3 regions of the Sodalis sp. (in: enterobacteria) genome follow, and region 3 is predicted to be linked to each of the others. Evidence: predicted binding sites of a transcription regulator. Region 3 holds the regulator's gene; each other region holds the start of a gene.

Region 1 (4,087 bases), 390 kb from region 3:
AATCAATTTGCGCCCCGCCCTGGCGCAGCGCGTCCACTAGATGACCAATCGGCCGCTCTTTCATGCGCGGCTCGCCTGTCAACGTCACATCCTGCACCTGTAGGCACAGCGCGGCGGTCAACGGGCGCATAGCGGTGCCGGCGTTGCCGAGAAACAGCGTCAGCGCGTCATTCGCGCGCAGCGGGCCGCCGAGGCCGTCAATTTCACAGCTGCGGCGGTCCGCCGATAGGCGGTAATTGACGCCGAGCTGGCCTAGGGCCGTCAGCATATGGCGGACATCGTCGCCGTCGAGCAGGTTGGTCAAGCGCGTAGTGCCGATGGCCTGTGCCGCCAGCAATAGAGCGCGATTGGAAACGCTTTTGGAACCCGGAAAATTGAGGGTGCCATCGACGCGCGTGATGGGATTTAAGGTCAGGGAATTCTGCATGTATAACACGTTCTCCAGCAAACAATAACGCCTGGCCTTGACAGCCCTCGGCGCAAAGATGACTTGGCAGCGGCCGACCCAAGGCTAGCTTCGCCATTATAGAAAAATACTTTGCAGCAACGCCATCATACACCAACAACAAACTAGGACTACGCGGGCAATGTGGAGCCGCCCGGCGACAAATCGAAGCCCAGGTAACGCAAGTGGAAAACAACACACCAGCAACAGCCATCGCCGTTCAGTTGACAGCCTCACACACCGCTCAACGGCGCAGTCGATTAACGACCAGTGATCTACGGTCAATGGTTGACTGTCATTGGTATTGTACTACAGCGTGGCAACGGGCAAATCGACTACGCCGCCGCGTGCGGCCACGGCACAGCGGCGAACGTTACCCGTGTCGGCGAGCAAACCCCAGCATAAAGTCCACCAGAGCCTGCACGCCTGCCAGCGGCATGGCATTGTACAGTGATGCGCGCATGCCGCCCACCGCCCTATGCCCTTTCAGGGCATGCAGGCCGGCATCCTTGGCCTCCTGTAAGAACAGCGCATTCAGATTACTGTCCGCCAATTGGAACGGCACATTCATGCGCGAACGGTTAGCCGGCGCGACGCTATTACGATAAAAATCGCTCGCGTCAATGGTGCGGTACAGCAAGGACGCCTTGGCCTGGTTCCGTTTATCCATTTCAGCCAGCCCGCCCTGCGCTTTCAACCATTTGAACACCAGTCCCGAGAGATACCAGGCGAAGGTCGGCGGCGTATTGAACATGGAATCGTTTTCGGCTAATACGCTGTAATCAAGAATGGATGGCAATGCTTTGTTCGCGCGTCCCAGCAGATCCTCGCGCACAATGACCAGCGTTAGCCCGGCCGGCCCGATGTTTTTCTGCGCGCCGGCGTAGATTACGCCAAAACGGCTGACGTCCAGGGGGTGCGACAAGATCGTGGAGGAGAAGTCCGCCACCACAACTCGATCGCCGAAATCCGGCAATTCATCAATGGCCAGACCATCAACAGTTTCATTCGGGCAATAATGGACATAGGAACCGTCAGCGGATAAGGCCCAGTCGCGCATTGGTTTAATCGCACGCAGGCCGTCTATTTTAGTGGTGACATCAATCACCCGCGGGTCGCAATATTTTTGCACTTCTTTTATCGCGCTGCGCGACCAGTAGCCGCCATCGATATAATCGGCGCTGGCGACATCTCCCAGCAGATTCATCGGCACCGCGGCGAATTGCGCACGCGCACCGCCGTGGCAAAACAGAACCTTATAATTGTCGGGGATCACCAGCAGCTCGCGTAGGTCTTGTTCTGAGGACTGCGCCACTTCGAGAAATTCTTTACTGCGATGGCTGATTTCCATGACCGATGTACCCAGGCCATGCCAATTACACAATTCCTGTTCCGTCTTGCGCAACACTTCCGCCGGCAGCATTGCCGGACCAGAGCTAAAATTAAACACCTGATTCATTTTCACCCACCACGATTTGCCAATAATACCACGAAATTAACCTACCATGGTTGTAACACTGCTCACAGCCGGCCGCAACACCTGATGCTTAAGAGAATACATGGAGCAATAAGTGATCCGGATGACACAGACCTTGTCTGGTTGGTGTATATCCGCGATCGCAACTGCCACTATGCTTTACAAACGGAAGGAGGAGATACGAAAAGCGGCACCAGCCTCAGTGTTGGGTGAGTATTTTGAAGCCTCTCCACCAACTATTTCGCCGATTTTTCTCTTGGTGCAACTGGTCGACAGCGGCGAGTTTGTGCATTATCCAAGCGAGTGCTGGTTCGCGCTTCCAGCCGACGGCGGATTGCCGGGCGGAATCCTGAACGATTATCTGTGCGCTTTTACGATCCGGACAAGAATCAGCCACCAGTCGTCCGACGGCACCACGATCTACATTCCAGCGAATATTGTCGGTAACCTGTATTTCTAACGGCATATCGGCAGACAATACAGCCAACGAAGCCCGGGTGAAGGCGCTATCCGAGGTGTTTGAGTGCTGCGTCAAAAACCGTAGCATCGCGGATGCTATCAGTTTATCACCCATTCCTCCACAGCCGGTTCTAGCGCGCTATCCCGTCGTAATGAAGCCATCGCCATTGAGGGTGAAGGGTTTCCCATTTTGCCTTCGATGCCTGGCTGGGCGGACAATTTTCCGTGTCAGCTCGATGGTGATCGGTAAACAAATGCAGTTCTTCGGCGCTCGCGCCAGTCTGGCGAAAACCATGCTGTACGCTGTCAATGGCGGCGTGGATGAAGAACTGAAAATGTAGTTCGTTCCAAAATGGGAACCACTGTCACCGGTTTGTCCATCGCCGCCGGCTCGCTGTCCGCTATTACATATGCCTACATATGCCAAATCGCCCCCATCCGCGACGAAGACGCCTGGCTATCGACTTCAACATTGAAGGCGAATACTCGCAGTTTGGTAACAACGGTCCGCGCGTCGATGACATCGCCTGCGACCTGGTTGAACGATTTATGAATAAAATCAATAAGTTGACAACATACCGTGGCACAATTCTGACCCAGTCAATTCTGATCATTACTTCTAACGTGGTGGTAAGAAAGCCGGGAATACCCCGAACGGCGGCCGTCGCGCCGCTTGGTTTCCTACACCTCCTCCATCCTACCGAAAAGTACTTGGTAAAAACGATGACGTGCGTAAGGCCAACCTGGCTGGTCTGATGGATGGTTATTTCTGTCATGAAGCCGGCGTTGAAGGCGGTCAACATCTGAATATCAACGTGATGTGAACCGGAAAGCCATAGCACATCCGGAAGATTGCCAGAACCTGGACTATTTACGCATCCGGTTATGCGGTACGCATCAACTCGCTGGCCAAAGAGTAGCATAAGGACCCTCATCACCCGTGAAGGGCGAAAATAAACGCACTATGAAAGTGAGGTCTTCAGCCAAAACTTATTATTCCATTATTAAATGGAGAATGCCTCGCTATGTCTGTTACTGGTCGTATTCACTCCTTTGAATCCTTCGGTACCGTCTATGGCCCTAACATTCGTTTTATCATTTTCCCAGGGCTGCTACGCTGTCTGTATTGCCGCAATCGCAACACCTGGAATACCTACGGCGGGCGAGAGATCACCGTTGAGGAAATCATGTACGAAGTGAACACCTCCGCGCCATTTCATGAACGCGGCCGGCGACGTTACCGCGTCTGGCGGCGAAGCGATTTTGAAGGTGGAGTGTGTGCGCGATTGGTTCCGTGCCTGCTATCCGATGGCATCAACACCTCTCTGGACATCAACGGTTTTGTTCGTCGCTACGATCTTGTAATTGACGAACTGCTGGAGGTCACCGATTTGGTAATGCTGGATATTAAAAAGATGAATGACAATATTCATGGTCGGAGTATCCAATTACCGCACTCTGGATTTCGCTCGCCATCTAGCCAAGATCAACAAGCGCACCTGGCTGCATTATGTGGTAGTACCTAGCTGGACCGGACGACGATAAACCAACCCATATGCTCGGTGAGTTTACCCAGCATATAAGCAATATCGAGAAAATCGAGCTGCTGCCTTATCTACGAACAGGGCAAGCATAATGGATCGCCATAGGCGAGGAGTAGGAGCGGGAGGCGTTAGTCGCCCATTATTGAAACCATGAATCGCGTG
Region 2 (4,087 bases), 520 kb from region 3:
GATTAAATAGTGCGCGTTACCAGAAACCGCCATAAAACTATCAGTAATCATTCCTATCTTTTATGACCTAACTGGCGTAATACTTTAATGGCATCTTCGCCAAGATAAACTTTTGGAATTGAAAGTAGCTAGCCATTTCTCAACCACCTTATCCCTTGCTACAGAGTGTCGACATTTGAACGCCGGGCATGAAAGAGATTGGATGGTATCACAGGTACGATATGAAGACGCTAGCCATGGTTTGTGTATAAGTAGGAGCATGTTGTTGTCGTATCAGATGACTGACAAAATACGGGGCGATGTGGGCAGAAAAGCCTCTCTGGTGACCAGGCAGGTATTAGTTTTGGGTGTGAGTCAAATAATCGACACGATGCAATAAACGTACTGTAGGTAACCAAACGCATGGATATCCATACCCTTAATATGGGCTGTTGCGCTTTATTTTTGCCGACAACATAGAGGGCAAGCATTAGCAGCAGACCGCTAATTAATCGCCAAAATAGATAAGTTCACCGCGGGCGGTAAGTGAACAAGTGAATGAATAGATAGGTTGGTAACTGAGTAATTGTCCCTAATGCATTAGCTAAATGGGACAAAATAATCCATGTCAGTGCGTGGATTTTAGTTATTTTTATGATAAGGTATCCAACATCATGGGATAACAAATTTTATTTAGATGTTGAACAGGAAATTCATAACGTCGCCGTCTTTAACCACATATTTTTTCCCTTCGGAGCGAATTTTGCCGGCCTCTTTGGCGCCTTGCTCTCCTTTATAGGTAATGAAATCAGCAAAAGAAATCGTCTGAGCGCGGATAAAGCCCTTTTCAAAATCGGTGTGAATTTTTCCTGCCGCCTGCGGCGCGGTAGCGCCCACCGGGATGGTCCAGGCGTGCACCTCTTCCACCCCGGCAGTGAAATAAGTTTGCAGATTCAACAGTTCATAGCCGGCGCGAATGACGCGATTCAGGCCCGGCTCGTCAAGACCCAATTCCGCCATGAATTCATCGCGCTCTTCGTCGTCGAGCTCAGCGATATCCGATTCTACCGCAGCGCAAACCGCGACCGCCACCGATCCCTCGGCTGCAGAGATAGCACGCACCTGATCCAAATAAGGATTATTGTCAAAACCGTCTTCATTTACATTGGCAATGTACATCGTCGGTTTAAGCGTCAGAAAACTGAGATAACGGATAGCGTTTTTCTCATCTCTCGACAGCTCCAGCGTGCGCAGCATGCCGGTATTGCTCAGATGTGAAAGACACTTTTCCAGCACAGACAGCTCCAGCTTGGCATCCTTGTCGCCACCTTTGGCGCGTTTTTGCACTCGGTGGATGGCGCGTTCGCACGTCTCCAAATCGGACAGGGCCAGCTCGGTGTTAATGACATTGATGTCCTCTGCTGGATCGACTTTCCCCGCCACATGAATAATACTGTCGTTTTCAAAGCAGCGCACAACATGGCCGATCGCTTCGGTTTCACGGATATTGGTCAAAAACTGGTTGCCCAATCCTTCCCCTTTGGACGCGCCTTTCACCAGACCAGCGATATCGACAAACTCCATGGTGGTCGGCACGATACGCTTCGGTTTGACGATTTCCGCCAACTGATCCATGCGCGGATCGGGCATCGGCACCACGCCAGTATTGGGGTCGATGGTACAAAACAAGAAGTTCTCCGCTTCAATGCCCGCCTTGGTCAACGCATTAAACAGGGTGGATTTGCCCACGTTAGGCAACCCGGCAATACCGCATTTGAAACCCATGGTCATTTTACCTTAAATAGCTCTATTATCAGCCAGTCAAATGCCAATGTCGACATAAGATCACTCTAAGTTCATTATACACAAAATCCGCGCATTACTCGACGCCTGGCGTTTAACCGGGTCGGTAAGCATTCAGACGGTTCATAGCCTGCGTAGCATCCTGGGCAATAAGAATCTCCGTACAGTGCACCGCTTTATCGATAGCGCTATCAATCAGCCGTAATTCTGCCGCGGGTGGTTTGCCGAGCACAAAGCCCACCACTTTGTTTTTGTCGCCAGGATGGCCAATGCCGATGCGCAGGCGGTGGAATAGGGGATTGTTGCCCAGGCGATTAATAATGTCTTTTAGGCCATTATGGCCGCCATGCCCGCCACCTAGCTTTAGCTGAGCGCTGCCGGGCAACAGATCCAGTTCATCGTGCGCGACCAGGAGCTCTTCTGGTGCGATGCGGTAATAGGTGGTCATCGCTACTACTGCTTTGCCGCTGAGATTCATAAAAGTCGTCGGGACCAGCAGGCGAACACCATTGCCACCGAGGGTCAGACAGGCAGTGTAGCCGTAAAATTTGCTTTCCTCTTTTAACGTTTGCAGATAGCGCTCTGCCAGTAACTCGACATACCAGGCGCCAGCATTGTGGCGGGTTGCGGCGTACTCAGCGCCGGCATTGGCCAGTCCTATAATTAATTTAATCGTCACGTCTTGGTCTCAATCTGTGGGTTTGCACACCAGTTTACTCTGCCGGAGTAAGGCTTTTCAAATCAACGGCCCGCCAACGATGTCACGGATCGCCTCGATTCGTGTAATTTATTGAATAGTCTGTGATCGTCACCACAAGGTGAGGTTCAACTCTGGCTATGCTTTAATCAGTGATAGGAATAGTTAGCGAAAGGAGTGACGCCGAGCAAGGGCATCCGCACAATTAGGAGGCGTAACATGAAACGTAAATTAGAAATGCTGGTCAGCAATAGCCTCATGGGCGAGGGGATGACTAATGGTTGCCAGCATCGCCGTATCGGTGATCAATCAACTACCCCAAATCTACATGCCTAATTTAATGGCCGTCGACGGCATTGTAGCATCTTTGTTGGCATACTGTTTATAGCTCGCGAGCGCGCGCATGGGCAGTCACGAGGAAATTTCCGACTGGTGGCGCAGCGCTTTGATGCGCCACCAAAAACCATAACGGCCGCTACCATTAACCTGTAATGCCGCGGTAGGACAGACTGACCTGACGCAGCGGCACGACGACCGTTGATTTTTCCTAAACGGGCGAGCGGCTTCTCTGTGGCCAATCATCACACGACCCGTGCTGCATTTGGGTAATGAGTGAAGCTTAAGTGAAGCTTAGGTGAGCTGTGGGCAACAAACAGTCTGTACTTTTCAAGAAACCGCAGTGGTTGAGTGACTGGTAACCCTTAATAAGTCGCGATGGCTTGGCAAAGCACGTCAACGTGCCGCGCGTCTGGGAATGGGTAGCGCGCGGTAGGGGGTTAGTGTTCGAACATCGCTGATATAGATTCTTCGTTACTGATGCGGCGAATCGCTTCCGCTAGCATGCCCGACAATGTTAACGTGCGCACGTTAGGCAGTGCCTTGATGGCCGAATCTAAAGGGATGGTATCGCAGACAATCACTTCATCAATCACCGAATTCTTAATATTGTCAAAGGCGTTGCCCGAGAAGATCGGGTGCGTGGCATAGGCGAATACCCGCTTGGCGCCGCGCCCCTTCAATACTTCGGTAGCTTTGCACAGGGTATCGCCGGTATCGATCATATCGTCCACCAGCACGCAGTCGCGACCCGCTACGTCACCAATGATATGCATGACCTGCGACACGTTAGCGCGTGGGCGGCGCTTATCTATAATTGCCATATCGGTATCGCTAAGTAGCTTAGCTATCGCGCGTGCGCGCACCACGCCGCCGATATCTGGGGAAACGACAATCGGATTTTCCAAATCCTGTTGCAGTATATCTTCCAGCAAAATCGGGCTACCGAACACATTATCCACCGGCACGTCGAAAAAACCCTGAATCTGTTCCGCGTGCAAATCAACTGTCAGCACGTGGTCAACGCCAACGCTTGAGAGAAAATCGGCGACCACTTTAGCAGTGATTGGCACGCGAGCGGAACGGACGCGGCGATCTTGACGCGCATAGCCGAAGTAGGGGATAACGGCGGTGATACGACCGGCAGAGGCCCGGCGCAGCGCATCCACCATCACAACCAGCTCCATCAAGTTGTCATTAGTGGGCGCGCAGGTGGACTGAATGATGAAAATATCGCCACCGCGGACGTTTTCATTGATTTGCACACTGACC
Region 3 (4,087 bases):
TACATGCCGCCGTTCTGGAAAGGCGCATGATTCTCAATGTCAGCCACGATGTGATTTCCTTCTCGCTGTCGCTGGAGGTGGTGTTTGCTGATATTGATGAGGGCTTGACGTGGTTTGAAAAACCGTGGCGCATGTGACGGCGCAGCCTGACAGAGTGACAGACGTCATCGCTATCGGCCGGCCTGTGCCCGTCCGGCGGCCTGGGGCGGTTTCCCCTCTTGAACCACGGCACCAGTTTGGCAGTGCATCGTGCACAACCGGTGCACGAGCCAAAAACCGTGCTGCTGCCGCTTCGGCCACGCCACCGACGAATCGTATGCATCACACCGATGTGGAGCAGTATGCGCCGCAAATGACATTCCATGAGCGTCGCCGCCTGATCCTGCTGGCCGTTAGTGTTGAAATACCCAGATTTCAACACTCGGGCTGTCGTACTCCACCGTTGCTGACAACTTTGCTGCGCTACCTCGCAAGAGGCCAGATAGTCGGCCGCCAACGCATTGGCCAGCATACAATGATCGCGCGCTAGCGTCATCATGGCGTTGATGTGTGCGATAATGAACTGACTATGGGTGCTCCATAAGCGCATATCACTCAGATAGTGGAAATTAAACCAGGCTCCTGCATTGCCGGCTAAGGGAGGTGAACAAGGCGTTGTGCGCTTGGTTGACCCGCATGTGGGCATAAGTAGCGTGAGCGAGCCGGAGATTCCGCTCCAGCGCCTGATGGTCGTTTTACAGCCCCCTCTGCCAACCATTCTGACTGACAAACATGATGGTCATCTGCAGATTGAACGCTGGGTTCAAACTGCTACCGATCGCTAGCATGAAGCCAGGCGGACGATGTTGCGCAGCGCTATCGATCTCAAGGAGCAATAACGAACGGCGACGGCCAGAACGGCAACTGCTGCTGGTTATTCGCCATCACATTATGATGACAGAGAGGCGCTGGACATAACAGGCAATAGATACTGCTTAGCAGAACTGGCCACCGGGTTATCCGGATGGTAGAAGGCAATTTTCCGGCGCCGACAGGGCGGCGACGATACGCGCGTTGTAGCGTGATACCGGCTCGGCGTGGCTTTGCTGAACCAGCTTTTGCACTTTACCGGCTGATGTAGACTCACCGCGATATTGCAAATCCAACGCGACCCGGAAGGCCCGCAACAGTCTTTTGTGTGGTTGAGATGGTTGGCGAGAGCATATTCAACTGCCAATACACTTGGGCAATCTGATTGATAGCCTTTCTGACGGGCGAACAGCGTCGGCAGCGCACTGTCCGTCGGTGTGCTGAGTTAGCAAGTTGTACTTCGTGCCATAGCCGGAACCACAGCGCGTCAAACAGCCCATACCAGGCGCTCCCCGCCAGATAGAGTAGCGGCGGCCAAAGCGGCACATTGCCGGTCAACCCCAGGGTAGATACCGCGGCAATTAGCAATGCCGGCAGCAAGCGGTCGTGTAGCAGGCGTATTTCGCCGCTGACACCGAACAGCCCTGGAAAATACAGCTCATGGCGAACGGCGAGCAACCGACCACCAGCCGCTTAAAACACTCATAGAGCTGATCAGGTTCGGCGATGTTGCGCAGGCGGGTACCAGCGAGAACAGCAGACCTTGCTGCAGGCTGCCGAACACAGTCCGACGGCGACCGGCAGGCAAAGCATAATGGTCTGCCTGCAGGGCATAACTCAGGGCATAACTCACTTCGGGGTGATAGATGAGTCTATGCCACATAAGTCAGCTAAAGAGGCATGGCCATCCTGGCCATGCCTGTGGTGAAAGGGGATTAGCGGGTTCCGTAAACGACAATGGTTTTCCCGTGGGCAGAGATGAGATTTTGATCCTCAAGCATTTTCAAAATACGGCCGACCGTTTCCCGTGAACAGCCAACTATTTGGCCAATTTCCTGCCGGGTGATTTTTATTTGCATACCGTCAGGGTGAGTAATTGCGTCCGGCTGCTTGGCTAAATTCAGTAACGTTTGCGCGATACGCCCCGTCACATCCAGGAAAGCCAGGTTGCCAACTTTCTCTGAGGTCACCTGCAGGCGGCTGGCCATTTGTGAAGACAGACGCATCAGAATGTCGGGATTGACCTGAATCAACTGGCGAAATTTCTTGTAGGATATCTCAGCCACTTCACAGGCCGTTTTTGCTCGTACCCATGCGCTGCGCTCTTGCCCCTCTTCAAACAACCCCAATTCGCCGATAAAATCCCCCTGATTCAGGTAGGAGAGGATCATCTCCTTGCCTTCTTCGTCCTTGATAAGCACTGCGACGGAACCTTTAACGATATAATAGAGCGTTTCTGCCTTTTCACCCTGGTGAATCAACGTACTCTTCGATGGGTACTTATGAATATGGCAATGGGACAGGAACCATTCGAGAGTCGGGTCTGTTTGCAGTTTGCCGAGAACCATTAGTTGTTATCCTCTTTTGTCTCGCCGCTCTGTTTATGAACGGCGTATTCCCTGTAAGGTAAGGTGTTATTATGATGTCTTCCGTTCATAAACGGAACCTCGCAAGGGAACTTATCAGGGTCCGATGTTGATGACATTTCGATTGCTCTCTTGCTTTTCACTGTCAGTGAGTTTGATCCTGCCTTGTTTTTAGCATAGCTTTAAGAGACTGTCTTGTGTTGTCTCGATTCAGCATGATGCATCTGCGGTTACATTGCCAGTTTGGCAGCAAAGGTAGTCTTCCACAAAGAATATTATCAGAAGTTAACGATATGCAAGCGCGAGTAATAGGGTGGAAAGGCTATCTTTTATCGGCAAATCCGCCTCGGGCCACCAGATTATTATGGATGGCAACAGTGGTGAAAAGGTTCCAAGTTCAATCGAAATGCTGCTTATGTCCGCCGATGGCTATAGTGCCATTGACGTGGTTTCGATTCTGCAAAAGGGGCATGCCGATGCGCACGACTGTGAGGTCAAGTTAACCTCCGCGTCTGTTTACCCAAATCAAATTGTTCGCTCTCGCTGATGCAGGAAAAGCCGCCAGTATCATCCACACACAGCTTTGAAAATTGCTTGACTAGAGGCGCCATGATGAATTCAATCACCAAGACCCATTTGCCGCCTGATACCGCCAACGTATTGATATTGTAAATAAAAGATCCCTTGGGAAAATCCATGACGTCCAGGCCGCGAAGTGAATAACCATAAAGCGTTCATCAAGCGCCGGGGATGGCTTTGGCGACGAACGGATCGGAGGTGTCCATTATGGGCACTTACTGAAAGTTGGTATGGGTACGGGAAAATTGCGGCATGATAAAGTTGAAGTTGATATAATCTTCCATGGATCGCACTACGGAATCCATGATCGCTTCGCGGGAGTGGCTCCGCTCTCCGCTCGTTGGTATCGCGCACTAATTTCTGAATTCACTCCGGATTGACTATCGACACTACCCCGCCAGCAAATCCACGTGCCGCGCAACGTCATTATGCTCGGTCACAACGCCGCCATGCAGCCCCTCGTAGAATAGAAGGTCGGTAGGCCCCGGCAGGGGCTGCCAGGGGAGTGAGGGGCCGTGGACCTGATTATAAGAAACCGCTTTGTCGTGGGCATGCAAACATTTGCGCGCCTGCCCGCGTCCGCTTTCTTCATAAAAGGTTTTCCAGAAGATAGGGGTTATTCACATCCGGAAATAACTCACGTGCAGACCTAAACGCGCGCTTTACATGGCCTAATCCATTTCCTGCCGGGTGAAATAGTGAAAATTATCGCCTTCTAACCCCGCTGCGCGAATGTGCAATTGTTGAAAGATTTTGTGAAAAGCCAGGCTGGTGGTCGTAGTCCCGGTGCCATTAGAGCTGGTAACTGCAATAATTGGACGTTGTGCTGACATAGATGAGACCTTAATAGTATTGATAACCTCTGTCATATGACGTGCGGGCGGCCGAAAGTTATTGTTATCACATTTTGGCGCTGCAGGACCACCGCAGGCTTGCTTGTTTCCGCCATGCGGACGCCAGGGCCGGTCGAGGCAGCGGCGGGGAGAGCTGCATCGCCGTCGCTAATCGGGGCAGAACTGACCGCGCGTATGATACTAATGCTTTCATGCAACTCTGACCACGTCAGCACCGCT

The links. Region 3 encodes CRP, which controls carbon source genes, mostly activating them, when cyclic AMP is high. Its sites were predicted from a motif close to ATGTGANNNNNNTCACAT; they were not measured.
Region 1: the regulator CRP is predicted to act here: its motif matches at 2,015-2,032, upstream of serC (3-phosphoserine/phosphohydroxythreonine transaminase).
Region 2: the regulator CRP is predicted to act here: its motif matches at 2,582-2,599, upstream of pth (aminoacyl-tRNA hydrolase).

What each region holds. Positions count from the first base shown of each region.
Region 1 is NZ_CP132913.1:677,008-681,094, forward strand. Features, by position in the region: gene aroA (3-phosphoshikimate 1-carboxyvinyltransferase) at 1-427, opposite strand, end outside; gene serC (3-phosphoserine/phosphohydroxythreonine transaminase) at 819-1,904, opposite strand; partial or broken gene GPOALKHO_RS03710 (30S ribosomal protein S12 methylthiotransferase accessory protein YcaO) at 2,040-2,295, shown strand; partial or broken gene GPOALKHO_RS03715 (YcaO-like family protein) at 2,326-2,609, shown strand; partial or broken gene GPOALKHO_RS03720 (pyruvate formate lyase family protein) at 2,609-3,301, shown strand; partial or broken gene GPOALKHO_RS03725 (radical SAM protein) at 3,407-4,014, shown strand.
Region 2 is NZ_CP132913.1:547,542-551,628, reverse strand. Features, by position in the region: gene ychF (redox-regulated ATPase YchF) at 673-1,764, opposite strand; gene pth (aminoacyl-tRNA hydrolase) at 1,877-2,461, opposite strand; gene GPOALKHO_RS03020 (ribose-phosphate pyrophosphokinase) at 3,256-4,087, opposite strand, start outside.
Region 3 is NZ_CP132913.1:1,062,712-1,066,798, reverse strand. Features, by position in the region: gene GPOALKHO_RS05815 (hypothetical protein) at 1-137, shown strand, start outside; partial or broken gene GPOALKHO_RS05810 (hypothetical protein) at 436-686, opposite strand; gene GPOALKHO_RS05805 (FUSC family membrane protein) at 1,123-1,527, opposite strand; gene crp (cAMP-activated global transcriptional regulator CRP) at 1,785-2,417, opposite strand; partial or broken gene GPOALKHO_RS05795 (hypothetical protein) at 2,729-2,943, shown strand; gene GPOALKHO_RS05790 (hypothetical protein) at 2,930-3,133, opposite strand; partial or broken gene GPOALKHO_RS05785 (phosphoribulokinase) at 3,230-3,847, opposite strand; partial or broken gene GPOALKHO_RS05780 (YheU family protein) at 4,042-4,087, opposite strand, start outside.